Regions from separate parts of the Streptomyces rishiriensis genome, predicted to be linked through region 2. Evidence: predicted binding sites of a transcription regulator. Region 2 holds the regulator's gene; the other holds the start of a gene.

Region 1 (8,043 bases), 2.2 Mb from region 2:
GCGCGCGGGGCGGCGAGGGCGGCGCCGACCGCCCACGACAGGGGAGGGGAGTACGCCTCGGGATCGAAGATGCGCCCGCGGCCTCCCCGGCGCGCCGGGTCGACGAACACGGCGTCGTAGCCCGCGGTGTCCACCTCGGTGACGTCCGCCTCCCGCACCTCGATCAGCGCGCCCAGTCCCAGCGCCTCGGCGTTCGCGCGCGCCACCTCCGCCGTGGCCGGGTCGCGGTCCACGGCCAGCACCCGGATTCCGGCCCGGGCGAGCGCGATCGCGTCGCCCCCGATCCCGCAGCACAGGTCGGCGACCGAGGTCACGCCGAGCGCCTTCATCCGCTCGGCCCGGTATCCGGCGACACTCGCCCGCGTCGACTGCTCCACGCCGTTCGGCGTGAAGAACATCCGCTCCGCGTCGTCGGCCCCGAACTTCGGCACCGCCCGCTGCCGCAGCCGGGCCTGGCCGATCGCCGCGGACACCAGATCGGCGGGGTGCTCGCGCCGCAGCCGGGTGGCGACGGCGAGTTCATCGGCGGGAGCCGTGTCACGCACCATGTCGAGGAGGGCACGGCCCTCGGCGGTGAGGAGGGGAGCAAGGTCGTTCACCACCTCATTGTCGACCAGCCGGGCACCGCACCCGTCACCGCCCGCGGCCGCCGGTCTCCTTGGGCCAGTCGGTGGATGGTGGGTCTGCGGCGGCGGTGTCGGATCGGGTTCCAGGGCGGCGACTGCGAGGATCCGGTGCCATGGGACCTGTCGTACAAAACGATGACAAGCGCGGCTGCGCCAAGGTGCCGCGTCGGCGCGGGCCTGTGCGCGGGCGCGCGGGCGTCCGGAGCCTGATCGCCGTCCTCGCGCTGGCCACCGTCGCCTCGGGCTGCGCGGGAGGCGACGAGGGCGCCGGCCGCCCCGCCCGCCCCGCGCCGGGCCAGCAGCCCGGGAAGGCGGGGCCGCCCCCCGCGGCGCCGCCGGCCCGCGCCCTGCACTCGTACGCCGCCAGGCTCCGCGCCGCGCACCGGGCCCGGGTCGCCGCGGCGAAGCGCTGGGGCCTGAAGAAGGTCCCGTTGACACCCCCGGCGCCGCCCGCGCACAAGCCGGAGATCGCCACCCGCAAGGGCTTCGAGGTGGACGATCACGAGGAACTCGGCCTCCCGCCGGTCTTCACCACGATCCCGACCGAGGACCGGGTCGTCTTCCTCACCCTCGACGACGGCGCCGAGAAGGATCCGGCGTTCCTGCGCATGATGAGCGAGCTGAAGATCCCGTACACCGCCTTCCTCAGCGACTACCTGATCAAGGACGACTACGGCTACTTCAAGGAGATGCAGGCCCGTGGGGTGGGGCTGAACAATCACACCCTGCACCACCCCTACCTGCCCGCCCTCTCCTACAGCCGCCAGAAGCGCGAGATCTGCGGCATGCAGAGCGTGATCGAGAAGCGCTACGGCAAACGCCCCGCCCTCTTCCGGCCGCCCTTCGGCAACTACGACCAGGACACCCTGCGCGCCGCGAAGACCTGCGGCGTGCGCTACGCCCCGCTCTGGGCCGAGGAGGTCTTCGTCGACCACTGGGAGTACCGGGAGTGGGACCAGGACCTCCACCCCGGGGACATCGTGCTGAGCCACTTCCGCGGCCGCGGCGACTGGAAGGGCACGATGCCCGACATGGTCCGCCGGTTCCTGAACAAGGTCACGGCGAAGGGGTACGCGGTGGCGCGACTGGAGGACTACCTGTGAGGACGCGGGGGCTGCCGGCCGTACTGCTGATCCTGACGACCCTCACGACACTCGCGAGCCTGGCGGGCTGCGCCCAGTCCGTCGACCCGATCGAGCGGCTCGGCAAGAAGGCCGCCGCCCGGGTCCGCCCGCACGGCCCGGCCGGACAGGACGCCTACCGCCGCTGGGGCCTGACGGCGCCCCTGCCGCCCGCGCCGCGCCGTCCCGCCCGCTCCCTGGCGGGCAGTCCGGGAGCGGCCCTCCCGCCCGTCGTCGACCAGGTCCCGACCGCCGACCGGGTCGTCTTCCTCACCTACGACGACGGCGCCGAACGCGACCCCCGTTTCGTCGACATGGTCCGCGAGCTGCGCCTCCCGGTGAGCATGTTCCTCACGGACAGCGTGGTCGGCCCTGGTTACGCCCACTTCGCCCGGCTCCGGTCCGTCGGCGCGAACATCCAGAACCACACCCTGGACCACCCGGCCCTGCGCGGCCTGCCCTACGCCGGCCAGCGCGCCGAGATCTGCGGCCAGCAGGACAAGCTCCGCGCCCGCTTCGGCCTGCGCCCCCGCCTCTTCCGCCCGCCCTACGGCATCTACGACACCACCACCCGACGCGCCGCCGCCGACTGCGGCATCGCGGCCATCGTCCTGTGGCGCGCCTCGATGGGGTCCACCGACCTCACGTACTCCCACGGCCCGCACCGCCTGCACCCGGGCGACGTCATCGCCGTGGCCCCGGACGAGTCGACGGGCCCGGGCCTACGGGAACGGACGACGCGCCTGCTGCGACGGGTACAGGAGCAGGGCCTGACGGTGGGCCGCTTGGAGGACTACGTCTGAGAGCCCTCCCCGCCCCCGAGCGGCCGGGTGTCCCTCTTCCAGCCGCCAGCCCGTCCGGCGTTCGAGGACGAGGACGAGGACGACGACGAGGACGAGGCCCATCGGGGCCGGCAGCGGGGGGCCCGGGGGCGGCAGCACCCGGTGACGTGCACACCGGCACCGGCCGGCGGAGGCCACTCAGGCCCACCGAAAACCGGCCGACGCGCCGCCGCATTGGCACTCCGCTTGACCGAGTGCTAATCGCAGTCATAGTCTCAGTGCTGGCACTCCCCCCTGGAGAGTGCCAACACGCGACGGGCAGGTCCGGCACCCGCGACGACGGATCCACCTGGTCGCCACCTCAGACAGTTAGCCCCGTGAGATCTCCGAAGGGGGAGGTCGGATCGTGACGACCACCAGCTCCAAGGTTGCCATCAAGCCGCTCGAGGACCGCATTGTGGTCCAGCCGCTCGACGCCGAGCAGACCACGGCCTCTGGCCTGGTCATCCCGGACACCGCGAAGGAGAAGCCCCAGGAGGGTGCTGTCCTCGCGGTGGGCCCGGGTCGCTTCGAGAACGGCGAGCGCCTGCCGCTCGACGTCAAGGTCGGCGACGTTGTCCTGTACAGCAAGTACGGCGGCACCGAAGTGAAGTACAACGGCGAGGAGTACCTCGTCCTCTCGGCTCGCGACGTGCTCGCGATCATCGAGAAGTAATTCACCCAGTTTTGCAGTGAACTGCGCTCCTGGCCCCGCGACTTTGTGAAGCCGGGTGCTGGGGGCGCAGTTCGTTTCTCCCACGTTTTCCGAGAGGGCTGAACCGCTCCCATGGCGAAGATCCTGAAGTTCGACGAGGACGCCCGTCGCGCCCTCGAGCGCGGCGTCAACAAGCTTGCCGACACGGTCAAGGTGACGATCGGCCCCAAGGGCCGCAATGTCGTCATCGACAAGAAGTTCGGCGCCCCCACCATCACCAACGACGGTGTCACGATCGCCCGCGAGGTCGAGCTCGACGACCCGTACGAGAACCTCGGTGCCCAGCTGGTGAAGGAGGTGGCGACCAAGACCAACGACATCGCGGGTGACGGTACGACCACCGCCACCGTGCTCGCCCAGGCGCTCGTACGCGAGGGTCTGAGGAACGTCGCCGCGGGCGCCTCCCCGGCCGCCCTGAAGAAGGGCATCGACGCCGCCGTCAGGGCCATCTCCGACGAGCTGCTGGCCACCGCCCGCCCGATCGAAGAGAAGTCCGACATCGCCGCCGTCGCCGCGCTGTCCGCCCAGGACCAGCAGGTCGGCGAGCTCATCGCCGAGGCGATGGACAAGGTCGGCAAGGACGGTGTCATCACCGTCGAGGAGTCCAACACCTTCGGTCTGGAGCTGGACTTCACCGAGGGCATGGCCTTCGACAAGGGCTACCTGTCGCCGTACTTCGTGACGGACCAGGAGCGCATGGAGGCCGTCCTCGAGGACCCCTACATCCTCATCAACCAGGGCAAGATCTCCTCGATCGCCGACCTGCTGCCGCTGCTGGAGAAGGTCATCCAGACCAACTCCTCCCGCCCGCTGCTGATCATCGCCGAGGACCTCGAGGGCGAGGCCCTGTCGACCCTGGTCGTGAACAAGATCCGCGGCACCTTCAACGCGGTCGCCGTGAAGGCCCCCGGCTTCGGTGACCGTCGCAAGGCGATGCTCCAGGACCTGGCCGTCCTCACCGGCGCCACCGTCATCTCCGAAGAGGTCGGCCTCAAGCTCGACCAGGTCGGCGTCGACGTGCTCGGCTCCGCCCGCCGCGTCACCGTCACCAAGGACGACACCACGGTCGTCGACGGTGCCGGCGACTCCTCCGAGGTCCAGGGCCGGGTCGGCCAGATCAAGGCCGAGATCGAGAACACCGACTCCGACTGGGACCGCGAGAAGCTCCAGGAGCGCCTCGCGAAGCTGGCCGGCGGCGTGTGCGTGATCAAGGTCGGCGCCGCCACCGAGGTGGAGCTGAAGGAGAAGAAGCACCGCCTGGAGGACGCCATCTCCGCGACCCGCGCCGCGGTCGAGGAGGGCATCGTCTCCGGTGGTGGCTCCGCGCTCGTCCACGCCGCCAAGGTGCTGGAGGGCGGCCTCGGCAAGACCGGCGACGAGGCGACCGGTGTCGCCGTCGTCCGCCGCGCCGTCGTCGAGCCGCTGCGCTGGATCGCCGAGAACGCGGGCCTCGAGGGCTACGTCATCACCTCCAAGGTCGCCGAGCTCGACAAGGGCCAGGGCTTCAACGCCGCGACCGGCGAGTACGGCGACCTGGTCAAGGCCGGCGTCATCGACCCGGTCAAGGTCACCCGCTCCGCCCTGGAGAACGCCGCCTCCATCGCCTCCCTCCTCCTGACGACCGAGACCCTGGTCGTCGAGAAGAAGGAAGAGGAAGAGCCGGCCGCCGCGGGCCACAGCCACGGCCACTCCCACTGACGTAGTACGTCGGTACGACCCGGGCCGGTAGGCACTGACCCAGGTCGCGAGCACGGCAGAGGCCCGGCACCCCATGGACAAGGGGCGCCGGGCCTCTGCGTCCCTACTGCTCCAGCGCGTCCAGCGCCCCCAGTTGCTCCATCAGTCCCAGCAGGTCGTACTCCCACCAGGCCTCGACGATCTTCCCGTCCTCCCTGCACCGGAAGATGGTCATGCCGGTCATGGTGACTTGCTTTCCGGTGGCCGGGAGCCCCATGAAGTCGCCCCTGTGGGTGCCGCGCCAGGTCCACCGGTTGCAGACGCGGTCGCCCTGCTCGATCTGGTCGTCGACGGAGAAGGCGAAGTCGAAGCCGCTCCGCCACATCCCGACGTCCCGGCGCATCGCGTCCATTCCCACGGTGTCCTGCTCGTTGGCGGGATTGTGGTCGCGATACTCCTCGGCCATCAGCCCGTCCAGCGGCGGCAGTTCACCCCGCATGCCGACCGTCTCGAAGAACCGCCGCGCCGTCGCGGCGTACAGCTGCTCGTCCCGTACGACGTCGAGGTCCGTGAACGTCGGCATCTCGTCGCACAGGGCCACCAGCTCCCGGAAGACCTTGTCGGTCTCCGGAAGGTTCGAGTTCCGCATCGCCTCCTCGTACGAAGGGAACTCCACGATCTCGATGAAGTGCGACGCGTCCGAGCGGTCCTTGCCGACCACCGCGTGCGTCGCGGTCCGCTTGCCCCTGGTCTGTTCGACCCAGGTGTCCATCAGCCGGTCCATCTCGTCGAACCGGCTGGTCTTGCAGTCGATGAGCTGTACGAACGTCATGCCGCCGCCTCCGGCCCCCCTGGGTCCGGTCTCCCGTCACGCCCATTTTCCCACCGGAGCGCCGACGTCACCCGTCCGCCGCCGAGGCCGCTACTGGGGCCCGTACTTCCGGCCGGTCCGCGAGCTGATCCCGCCCAGCAGCGAGCGGGGCGTCACCTTCACCAGGCCCATCAGCGCCTTGTAGCGCGGGTCCGGGATCGACAGCGACTTCCCGCGGGCCAGGTCGTGCAGCGCCGCCGCGACCAGCTTGTCCGCGTCCAGCCACATCCAGCCCGGAATGTTGTCCGTGCCCATCCCGGCCCGCTCGTGGAACTCGGTGCGCACGAACCCGGGGCACAGGGCCATCAGCCGCACCCCGCTGCCCGCCAGGTCCTTGGCCGCTCCCTGGGTGAACTGCACGACCCACGCCTTGGACGCCCCGTACGTCCCGCGCGGCACGAAGGCCGCCACCGAGGCCACGTTGACGACACCCCCGCGCCCGCGCTCGCGCATCGCCGCCGTCGCCGCGGAGGTCAGCCGCAGCACCGCCTCGCAGTGCACCTTGAGCATCCTGAGCTCGTCCGCCATGGACACGTCGAGGTAGCGGCCCTTGTTGCCGAAGCCGGCGTTGTTGATCAGCAGATCGACGGGGTTCTTGCGGTCGCCGAGCCGGGCGGCCACCGCCTCGATGCCCTCGTCCGTGGCGAGGTCGGCCGTCAGCACCTCAGCCTCGATGCCGTGCCGGTCGTGCAACTCGGTCGCCTGCTCGCGCAGCCGCTTGATGTCCCGTGCCACGAGGACGAGATCATGTCCGTCCGAGGCCAGTCTGCGCGCGAACGCGGCACCGATGCCCGCGGTCGAACCCGTAATCAGAGCCGTTGTCATGGCAGAAGATTAGTGACCCGGAGTACGGGCGTCCGTTCTCTGCACGCGGCCTCCCGAAGATGAAGGGTTCGTGCGCATGCCCGCGCACGCCACCCCCGTGCTCCGTCCTGCGCCCCGCCGAACCACGCCGCCGAGCTGACGCGAACTCAGACCACAGACCCGGCAGCGGACTTGGCCCCGACCCTGTCCCCGGACCCGTTCCTCGCCGGGGCTGCGGGCGCGGCCACGGTTCCGGGCCCCGCCCGCAGCCCTGTCCTCAGGAACTGTCGCCGCCCCTGTCCCCGGAGGGCACTCCGTACTTCTCGACATAGCTCCGGGCCGCCGCCAGCGCCTCCGGGTGCAGTGCCTCGCCCGCCGCGAGCAGCCGGGGCAGCAGTTCCCGGTGCGTGGTGGAGGCCTGGAACTCCATCCGGGCCGTCACCTCGTGCTCCGGAAGGTGGACGATCCGCACCTCGTCCCCCGCGCGGATCTCGCCCGGCGCGATCACCCGCAGATACGCGCCCGTGGCCGCCTTCTCGGTGAACCTCCTGACCCAGCGCTTCTCACCCATGTGGCCCTGGAAGGTGAGGCACGGTATCCGCCCGGCGGTCACCTCCAGCACCACGTCCGGACCGATCCGCCAGCGCTCGCCGATCCGCGCTCCGGAGACGTCGAGACCCGTGGTGGTGAGGTTCTCGCCGAACGCGCCGTTGGCCAGCGCGCGCCCCAGCTCGCGCTCCCAGTCGTCGAGGTCCTCGCGCGCGACGGCGTACACCGCCTGGTCGTCGCCGCCGTGATGGCGCAGGTGGCACACGGTGTCCCCGGCCACGCCACTGGCCCCGACCCCCTTGGGGCCGGGCGCCGCCACCCGCACGGGTCCCTCGACCGGCCGTTTGTCGATGCCGGTCAGCCCCTGCGGCTGGTCGGTGTACGGGACGGCCTTCGGGCGGCCCAGATTGACAGACAGAAGCCTCATAGCGGCACGGTACGAGACCGCGGGTCAAAGTGTCGACGCATTATTCGCGCGGCTGTCCAAGGTTCCCTTATGCTCGGTGAATGATCGAGGCCCGTCATCTCCGCGTCCTGCGTGCCGTGGCCGCCACCGGTTCCTTCTCGGCGGCCGGGCGCGAACTGGGCTGCACCCAGCCGGCCGTCAGCCAGCAGATGAAGGCCCTCGAGGCGTCCGTCGGCACACCTCTGCTGATCCGCACCGGACGCGAGATGCGCCTGACGCAGGCGGGTGAGGCCCTCGTCCGGCACGCGGCGGGCATCCTGTCCGGACTGACCGCCGCCGAGGAGGAGGTCGCCGCCATCGCGGGACTGCGCGCCGGCCGGGTCCGTCTGGTCTCCTTCCCCAGCGGCAGCTCCACCCTCGTCCCCACCGCCCTCGCCGCCCTGCGCGCGGCTC
Region 2 (8,043 bases):
GGTCACCGGGCTGGTCGAGGATCTCGGCCGCCGGGTGGCGCTCGCGATCGGAGCGGCCCGTCAGTACGCCCGCCAGGCCACCATCAGCGCCGTCCTCCAACGGGGGTTGCTGCCCGGCGCGGTCGCCGAGATCCCCGGGGTGCGCAGCGCCCTCGTCTACGAGCCGCGCGAACAGGGCGGGCCGAGCGGCGACTTCTACGACCTGTTCCCGGCGGGCGACGGCCGCTGGTGCTTCGCGGTGGGCGATGTGCAGGGCAAGGGGCCGGAGGCGGCCGTCGTCATCGGCCTCGCCCGGCCCTGGCTGCGGCTGCTGGCCCGCGAGGGCTATGGCGTGGCGGACGTCCTGGACCGGCTCAACCAGCTCCTTCTCGACGACGCGACCGAGGCCGCCGACGCCGCCGCCCGCGCCTTCGTCGGCCCCGCCGGGCCGGGCGACGGGCCGCAGACCCGCTTCCTGTCGCTCCTGTACGGCGAGCTGGCCCCCTTCGAGGGAGGGGTCCGCTGCACCCTCGCCTCCGCCGGGCACCCGTTGCCGCTGCTGCTCGGGCCGGACGGCTCGGTCGCCACGGGCGGACGTCCGCAGACCCTGCTCGGGGTCATCGAGGACGTGACGTACACCAGCGACAGCCTGGAGCTGCGGCCCGGCGACAGCCTGCTGTGCGTCACCGACGGCGTCACGGAACGGCGGTCGGGCCTTCGCCAGTTCGACGACGAGGACGGTCTCGCCGTCGCGCTGGCGGGCTGCGTCGGGCTCGACGCGGAGTTGATCGCGGAGCGGATCCGGCGGCTGGTGCACGAGTTCGGCGAGCAACCGCCGGAGGACGACCTGGCCCTGCTGGTACTCCAGGCGGAGTAGCCCCGCACCTACCGGCTGCCGGGTCGCACCGCGACGTCGGCCTTCCGCTTGGGGCGGGGCCTCCCCGGGGGCCGTCTTGGGGCCGGGGGCGGTGCTCCTGGCCCCGCAGGGGGCCTCCCGCCCAGGGGCTCGTCGTCGGGGTGGGCTGGAGGGAGCGGAGCGGCCAGGCGGGGGCTGGGGGCGTCGGGTGGGGCGGGGGAAACCGGGGGGTCGGGTTTGCGGATGTATCGTCCGGTTCGTGCCTGAGGCGACGAATGCCGTATCCGAAGCGCCCACACGCCGGCGCGTCCTGATCGCCGGCGCGGGGGTCGGGTTGACCGTGACCGCCTGTGCCCGCGACGCCGATCCGCCCGAGGACGCCCGTGGGCCCGGCTTCCACGGCCCGCGCCAGGCCGGGGTGACGACCCCGAGGCAGGCCACCGTGCTGCTCCTGGCGTACGACCTCGACCCCGCCCTGCGCGGCGCGGCGGGCGCGCGTGCGCTGAAGGCAGTGCTCGGGGCCTGGACGCACGCCCTCGCCGAGACGCTGGGGTCGGACAGCTCGCGCGCCGCCCGCCTCACCGCGACCCTCGGGATCGGCCCCGCCCTCCCGGCGCGTCTGGGCCTGCGGGCCCCGGCCGCCCTGCGGAACCTGCCCGCCTTCACCGGTGACCGCCTCGACGCCGACCGCTGCGGCGGCGATCTGCTGGTGCAGCTCTGCGCCGACAGCGCCGACGCGACCGAGGGGATCGCCGCGACCCTGACCCGGCTGGCCGGGGAGACCCTGTATCCGCGCTGGCGGCAGGACGGCTTTCTGCCGCCGTCTCCCGACGGCGACACCACCCCGCGCAATCTGCTCGGCTTCAAGGACGGGCCCGCCAACCCCACCCCCGAGGAGTGCGAGCGCTGGGTGTGGTCGGGCAACGCCACCTACCTCGTCGTACGACGAGTCCGTCTGCGCATCGAGGACTTCGCGCGGCTCGCCGTGCACCGCCAGGAGGAGATCATCGGCCGCAGCCGCTCGACCGGTGGTCCGCTGGACGGTGGTCGGTCGGCCGCAGGGCCCGAGGCCGCCGCCCCGCCGCGCTCCCATGTCCGGGCCGTGAGCCCCCGCCTCGATTCGGGGGCCCGGATGCTGCGTCGCGGTTACTCCTACGCCGACGGGCCCGCCGACCAGGGCCTGCTGTTCCTCGCGTTCATGCGGGACCCGGCGCTGTTCGTACGGGTGCAGCGCCGGATGGCGGCTCAGGACGAGCTGAGCGGATTCACCGAGGCGCGGGGCTCGGCGGTGGCGTACGTCCTGCCGGGCGCGCGCACGGGACGGCCACTGGGAGCGGACCTCCTGGACTGAACGCCGGCCCGGCGTCCGTCGCCCGGCGTCCGTCGCCCGTCGCCCGTCGCCCGGCGTGCGGCGTGCGGCGTGCGGACTCCGGCGTCCGGTGGGCGGCGTCCGTCGTCCGTATCCGTACCGAGGCCGGTGGGGTGGGCCGGACGCCGGTGTTCCGGGTGGGGGTGGCCGGGGATCCCGGGTAGGCGTGGACGTACGGGACAATGGGCGACATGCCTTCCGCACTTCCCGACGGTGAACCGGTTCCCGACGACGGCGCGCTTCCCGCGCACGCGCTCGCCGGCGCCGCCGACCGCCCCCTCGGGTTCTATCTGCATGTGCCGTACTGCGCGACCCGCTGCGGCTACTGCGACTTCAACACCTACACCGCCACCGAGCTGCGCGGCACCGGCGGGGTGCTCGCCTCCCGCGAGAACTACGCCGACACCCTGATCGACGAGGTCCGCCTGGCCCGCAAGGTTCTCGGCGACGACCCGCGCGAGGTCCGCACGGTCTTCGTCGGCGGGGGCACGCCCACCCTGCTGGCCGCCTCCGACCTCGTACGGATGCTGGCCGCGATCCGCGACGAGTTCGGGCTGGCGGCGGACGCGGAGGTGACGACCGAGGCGAACCCGGAGTCCGTCGACCCCGCCTACCTGGCCACGCTCCGCCAGGGCGGCTTCAACCGGATCTCCTTCGGCATGCAGAGCGCCCGGCAGCACGTGCTGAAGGTGCTCGACCGCACGCACACCCCCGGCCGCCCCGAGCGTTGTGTGGCGGAGGCGCGGGCGGCGGGCTTCGACCACGTCAACCTGGACCTGATCTACGGCACCCCGGGCGAGTCGGACGACGACTGGCGGGCCTCGCTTGACGCCGCCCTGGGCGCCGGCCCCGACCATGTCTCGGCGTACGCCCTGATCGTCGAGGAGGGCACCCAGCTCGCCCGCCGGATCCGCCGGGGCGAGGTCCCGATGACCGACGACGACGTCCACGCCGACCGCTACCTGATCGCCGAGGAGACTCTCGCCGCGGCGGGCTACGAGTGGTACGAGGTGTCCAACTGGGCCACCTCCGAGGCGGCCCGCTGCCTGCACAACGAGCTGTACTGGCGCGGCGCCGACTGGTGGGGCGCGGGCCCGGGAGCGCACTCGCACGTGGGCGGCGTCCGCTGGTGGAACGTCAAGCACCCGGGTGCGTACGCGGCGGCGCTCGCGGCGGGGCGGTCGCCGGGTGCCGGACGGGAGCTGCTGCCGGCCGAGGACCGCCGGGTGGAGCGGATCCTGCTGGAGCTGCGGCTGCGGGAGGGCGTACCGCTGGACCTGCTGCGGCCGGACGGGCTCGCGGCGTCGCGCAGGGCCCTGGCCGACGGGCTGCTCGACAGGGGCCCCTACGACGAGGGGCGGGCCGTGCTCACCCTGCGCGGGCGACTGCTGGCGGACGCGGTGGTGCGGGACCTGGTGGACTGAGCGGGGAGCGGGGAGCGGGGAGCGGGGAGCGGGGAGCGGGGAGCCGGGGAGCCGGGGCCGGAGGGCGGGTAGCGGAGCCGGAAGCCGGGGCCGGGATGCCGGAGAGCCGGAGCCGGAAGCCGGGGCCGGAGGGCGGGAAGCCGCAAGCTGGGGCCGGGATGCCGGAGAGCCGGAAGTCAGGGCCGGCGGGCGGGGCCGGAGGGCGGGAAGCCGGAGCCGGAAGCCGGGGCCGGGATACCGGAGAGCCGGGGTCGGGAGCCGTGCGGCTCAGGGTGCGGTCACGAAGTCGATCAGTTCCTCGACCCGGCCCAGCAGCTCCGGCTCGAGGTCCTTGTAGGAACCCACCCGCTTCAGGATCGCCTGCCAGACCGCCCCGGTGTTCTCCGGCCAGCCCAGGGCGCGGCACACGCCCGTCTTCCAGTCCTGGCCGTGCGGTACCCGGGGCCAGGATTCGATCCCGACAGCCGACGGCTTCACGGCTTCCCAGATGTCGATGTACGGGTGGCCGACGACCAGGGCGTGCTCGCTCGTGACCGAGCGGGCGATGCGCCACTCCTTCGTGCCGGGGAGGAGGTGGTCCACCAGGACGCCCAGCCTCGCGTCGGGGCCCGGCGCGAACTCGGCGACGATCGACGGCAGGTCGTCCACGCCCTCCAGGTACTCCACGACCACACCCTCGACGCGCAGGTCGTCGCCCCACACCTTCTCGACCAGCTCGGCGTCGTGCCGGCCCTCGACGTAGATCCGGCCGGCTCGGGCGACCCGCGCGCGTGCGCCGGGGACGGCGACCGAACCGGAGGCGGTACGGGTGGGGCGCGCCGGGCCCGCGGAGGCCGGCCGCACGAGGGTCACGACCCTGCCCTCCAGCAGGAAGCCGCGCGGCTCCAGCGGGAACACCCGGTGCTTGCCGAAGCGGTCCTCCAGGGTCACCGTGCCCGCCTCGCAGCGGATCACCGCGCCGCAGAACCCGGTGCCGGGCTCCTCCACCACCAGCCCGGGCTCGGCCGGGACCTCGGGTACCGGCTTCGGCTTCTTCCAGGGAGGGGTCAGGTCGGCGGAGTACTGGCGCATTCGGATGACGATAGGAGAAGCGGCGGGCCGGGGGACACACGATCAGGGCGACACGCCGAAACGGGCCGCCAGCGCGTCCCGTTGCGCCCGTACGAACGCCGCGTCCACCACCGCTCCGTGACCGGGCACGTACACCGCGTCCTCGCCGCCGAGTTCGAGGAGGCGGTCGAGGGCGGCGGGCCATTGGGACGGCACGGCGTCGTGGCCGGCCTGGGGCTCGCCGGACTCCTCGACCAGGTCGCCGCAGAACACCGTCTCGGGGGAGTCCGGCACGCCGGGGCCACCGGAAGTCCCCGGGACCAGAACCACCAGGTCGTGGGCGGTGTGACCGGGTCCGACGTTCGCCAGCAGGACCTGCCGGCCGTCGCCCAGGTCAAGGGTCCACTCGCCGGAGACGAGGTGCCGGGGCCGGACGAGAGTGTCCGCGGCCTCCGTCGCCGCCGTCTCGTCGAGACCGTTGCGCACCGCGTCCGCCCGCAGCTCCTCGGCCGCCACGGTGTCCACCCCCACCGCCCCGAAGACCTCCGCGCCCGCGAAGGCGGCAGCCCCGAACACATGGTCGAAGTGGGGGTGGGTGAGAGCGAGATGGGTCACACGGGAGCCGCTGAGTTCCTCGGCCCAGGCCCGCAGCCGCACCCCCTCCGCCAGGCTCGACCCCGCGTCGATCATCAGCACCGCGCCCGCCCCGACGACCAGCCCCGCCGTGCAGTCCCAGCCCGGCAGCCGCACCCGCCCGACCCCGGCCGCGACCCGCTCCCATCCGAGCTCTTCCCAAGTCACCGTCATACCGCGACGCTAGCCCTACGACGCCGTACCGGGGGCCGACCTTGCCCCGGGTGTACCCCACAGCCGTACACTGGGCCGGGGAACGCTGGCACTCGGATGTGAAGAGTGCCAGACGAGGCGCCCAGGGGACTGGGGACTACTGCGGGAGGTGTGCGCGCGATGCTGAGTGAACGCAGGCTCCAGGTGCTGCGCGCCATCGTCCAGGACTACGTCGGCACCGAGGAACCCGTGGGGTCGAAGGCGCTCACCGAGCGGCACAGCCTCGGCGTGTCCCCGGCGACGGTCCGCAACGACATGGCCGCCCTGGAGGACGAGGGGTACATCGCCCAGCCGCACACCAGTGCCGGGCGGATCCCCACGGACAAGGGCTACCGGCTGTTCGTCGACAAGCTCGCCGGCGTCAAGCCGATGACCGGGCCCGAGCGGCGGGCCATCCAGAACTTCCTCGACGGCGCCGTCGACCTCGACGACGTGGTGGCCAGGACCGTACGGCTGCTCGCGCAGCTCACCCGGCAGGTCGCCGTCGTGCAGTACCCGTCCCTGACCCGCTCGACCGTGCGGCACGTGGAGCTTCTCTCGCTCGCGCCCGCACGCCTGATGCTCGTGCTGATCACGGACACCGGGCGGGTCGAGCAGCGGATGGTGGACTGTCCGGCGCCCTTCGGCGAGGCCTCACTGGCGGATCTGCGCGCCCGGCTCAACAGCCGGGTCGCGGGGCGCCGCTTCGCGGACGTGCCGCGGCTGGTGGAGGATCTGCCGGAGGCCTTCGAGGCCGAGGACCGCGGCACGGTCACGACGGTGCTCTCCACCCTGCTGGAGACGCTCGTCGAGGAGAACGAGGAGCGGCTGATGATCGGCGGTACCGCCAATCTCACCCGCTTCGGACATGACTTTCCCCTCACCATCCGCCCCGTCCTGGAGGCACTGGAGGAGCAGGTCGTGCTCCTCAAGCTCCTTGGCGAGGCGGGGGATTCGGGCATGACCGTACGCATCGGTCACGAGAACGCCTATGAGGGGCTCAACTCCACTTCGGTGGTGTCGGTCGGCTACGGTTCGGGCGGCGAAGCAGTCGCCAAGCTGGGCGTGGTCGGACCGACCCGCATGGATTACCCGGGAACGATGGGAGCGGTACGAGCGGTGGCACGGTACGTCGGACAGATCCTGGCGGAGTCGTAGGTGGCCACGGACTACTACGCCGTTCTCGGCGTGCGCCGCGATGCGTCGCAGGAAGAGATCAAGAAGGCCTTCCGGCGGCTCGCGCGCGAGCTGCACCCGGACGTCAACCCGGACCCGAAGACCCAGGAGCGGTTCAAGGAGATCAACGCCGCCTACGAGGTGCTGTCGGATCCGCAGAAGAAGCAGGTCTACGACCTCGGCGGCGACCCGCTGTCGCAGTCGGGCGGCGGCGCGGGCGGCTTCGGCGCCGGTGGCTTCGGGAACTTCTCCGACATCATGGACGCGTTCTTCGGTACGGCGTCGCAGCGCGGTCCGCGCTCGCGCACCCGGCGCGGCCAGGACGCGATGATCCGGCTGGAGATCGACCTCGAGGAGGCGGCCTTCGGCACGACCAAGGACCTCCAGGTCGACACGGCGATCGTGTGCACGACGTGCAGTGGCGAGGGCGCGGCTCCCGGCACCAGTGCCCAGACGTGTGACATGTGCCGCGGCCGCGGCGAGGTGTCGCAGGTGACGCGGTCCTTCCTCGGGCAGGTCATGACCTCGCGGCCGTGTCCGCAATGCCAGGGCTTCGGCACCGTCGTGCCGACCCCGTGCCCGGAGTGCGCGGGCGACGGGCGCGTGCGCTCGCGCCGCACGCTGACGGTGAAGATCCCGGCCGGTGTCGACAACGGCACCCGGATCCAGCTCGCGGGCGAGGGCGAGGTCGGCCCCGGCGGCGGCCCCGCCGGCGACCTGTACGTGGAGATCCACGAGCTGCCGCACGCGCAGTTCCAGCGGCGCGGCGACGACCTGCACTGCACGGTGACCCTGCCGATGACGGCGGCGGCGCTCGGCACCAAGGTGCCGCTGGAGACGCTGGACGGGCTGGAGGAGGTCGACATCCGGCCCGGTACCCAGTCCGGCCAGTCGATCCCGCTGCACGGCCGGGGTGTCACGCATCTGCGGGGCGGGGGGCGTGGTGACCTCATCGTGCATGTCGAGGTGCAGACGCCGAGCAAGCTCGACCCCGAGCAGGAGCGGGTGCTGCGGGAGCTGGCCAAGCTGCGGGGCGAGGAGCGGCCCACGGGGCAGTTCCAGCCCGGCCAGCAGGGGTTGTTCTCCCGGCTGAAGGACGCGTTCAACGGGCGGTGACGGGCGGTGACGGAGGGGGCGACGGGGGCTGAACGGCCTCCGTCGCCCCCTCCCTTTCCCGCCCCGGGGCTGCGCGCCCGGACACCCGCTTCCGGCCCCCGGAAGGGCCCCCTCCCCGCACCCCGGACGGGCTGACCGGGGGGCACGTGCGCAGGGGAAGGGTCGATTCGGACTTGTTCAAAGGACGTGACAACATGCCGTCATGTCCTCCGCACTGACCGATCTCTTCCCGTATCCGATCGTGCAGG

The links. Region 2 encodes HrcA, which represses chaperone genes, less so after heat shock. Its sites were predicted from a motif close to TTNGCACTCNGNNNNNCNGAGTGCNAA; they were not measured.
Region 1: the regulator HrcA is predicted to act here: its motif matches at 2,764-2,790, upstream of groES (co-chaperone GroES).

The regions. Positions count from the first base shown of each region.
Region 1 covers NZ_JAUSWV010000002.1:5,152,199-5,160,241, forward strand. The annotation lists gene QF030_RS25570 (class I SAM-dependent methyltransferase) at 1-599, opposite strand, end outside; gene QF030_RS25575 (polysaccharide deacetylase family protein) at 740-1,729, shown strand; gene QF030_RS25580 (polysaccharide deacetylase family protein) at 1,726-2,550, shown strand; gene groES (co-chaperone GroES) at 2,936-3,244, shown strand; gene groL (chaperonin GroEL) at 3,356-4,981, shown strand; gene QF030_RS25595 (ester cyclase) at 5,085-5,792, opposite strand; gene QF030_RS25600 (SDR family NAD(P)-dependent oxidoreductase) at 5,883-6,656, opposite strand; gene QF030_RS25605 (MOSC domain-containing protein) at 6,913-7,611, opposite strand; gene QF030_RS25610 (LysR family transcriptional regulator) at 7,692-8,043, shown strand, end outside.
Region 2 covers NZ_JAUSWV010000002.1:2,919,227-2,927,269, reverse strand. The annotation lists gene QF030_RS15505 (SpoIIE family protein phosphatase) at 1-856, shown strand, start outside; gene QF030_RS15500 (Dyp-type peroxidase) at 1,095-2,186, shown strand; gene hemW (radical SAM family heme chaperone HemW) at 2,396-3,628, shown strand; gene QF030_RS15490 (DUF3097 domain-containing protein) at 3,896-4,699, opposite strand; gene QF030_RS15485 (MBL fold metallo-hydrolase) at 4,742-5,485, opposite strand; gene hrcA (heat-inducible transcriptional repressor HrcA) at 5,645-6,661, shown strand; gene dnaJ (molecular chaperone DnaJ) at 6,662-7,795, shown strand; gene QF030_RS15470 (nitronate monooxygenase) at 7,998-8,043, shown strand, end outside.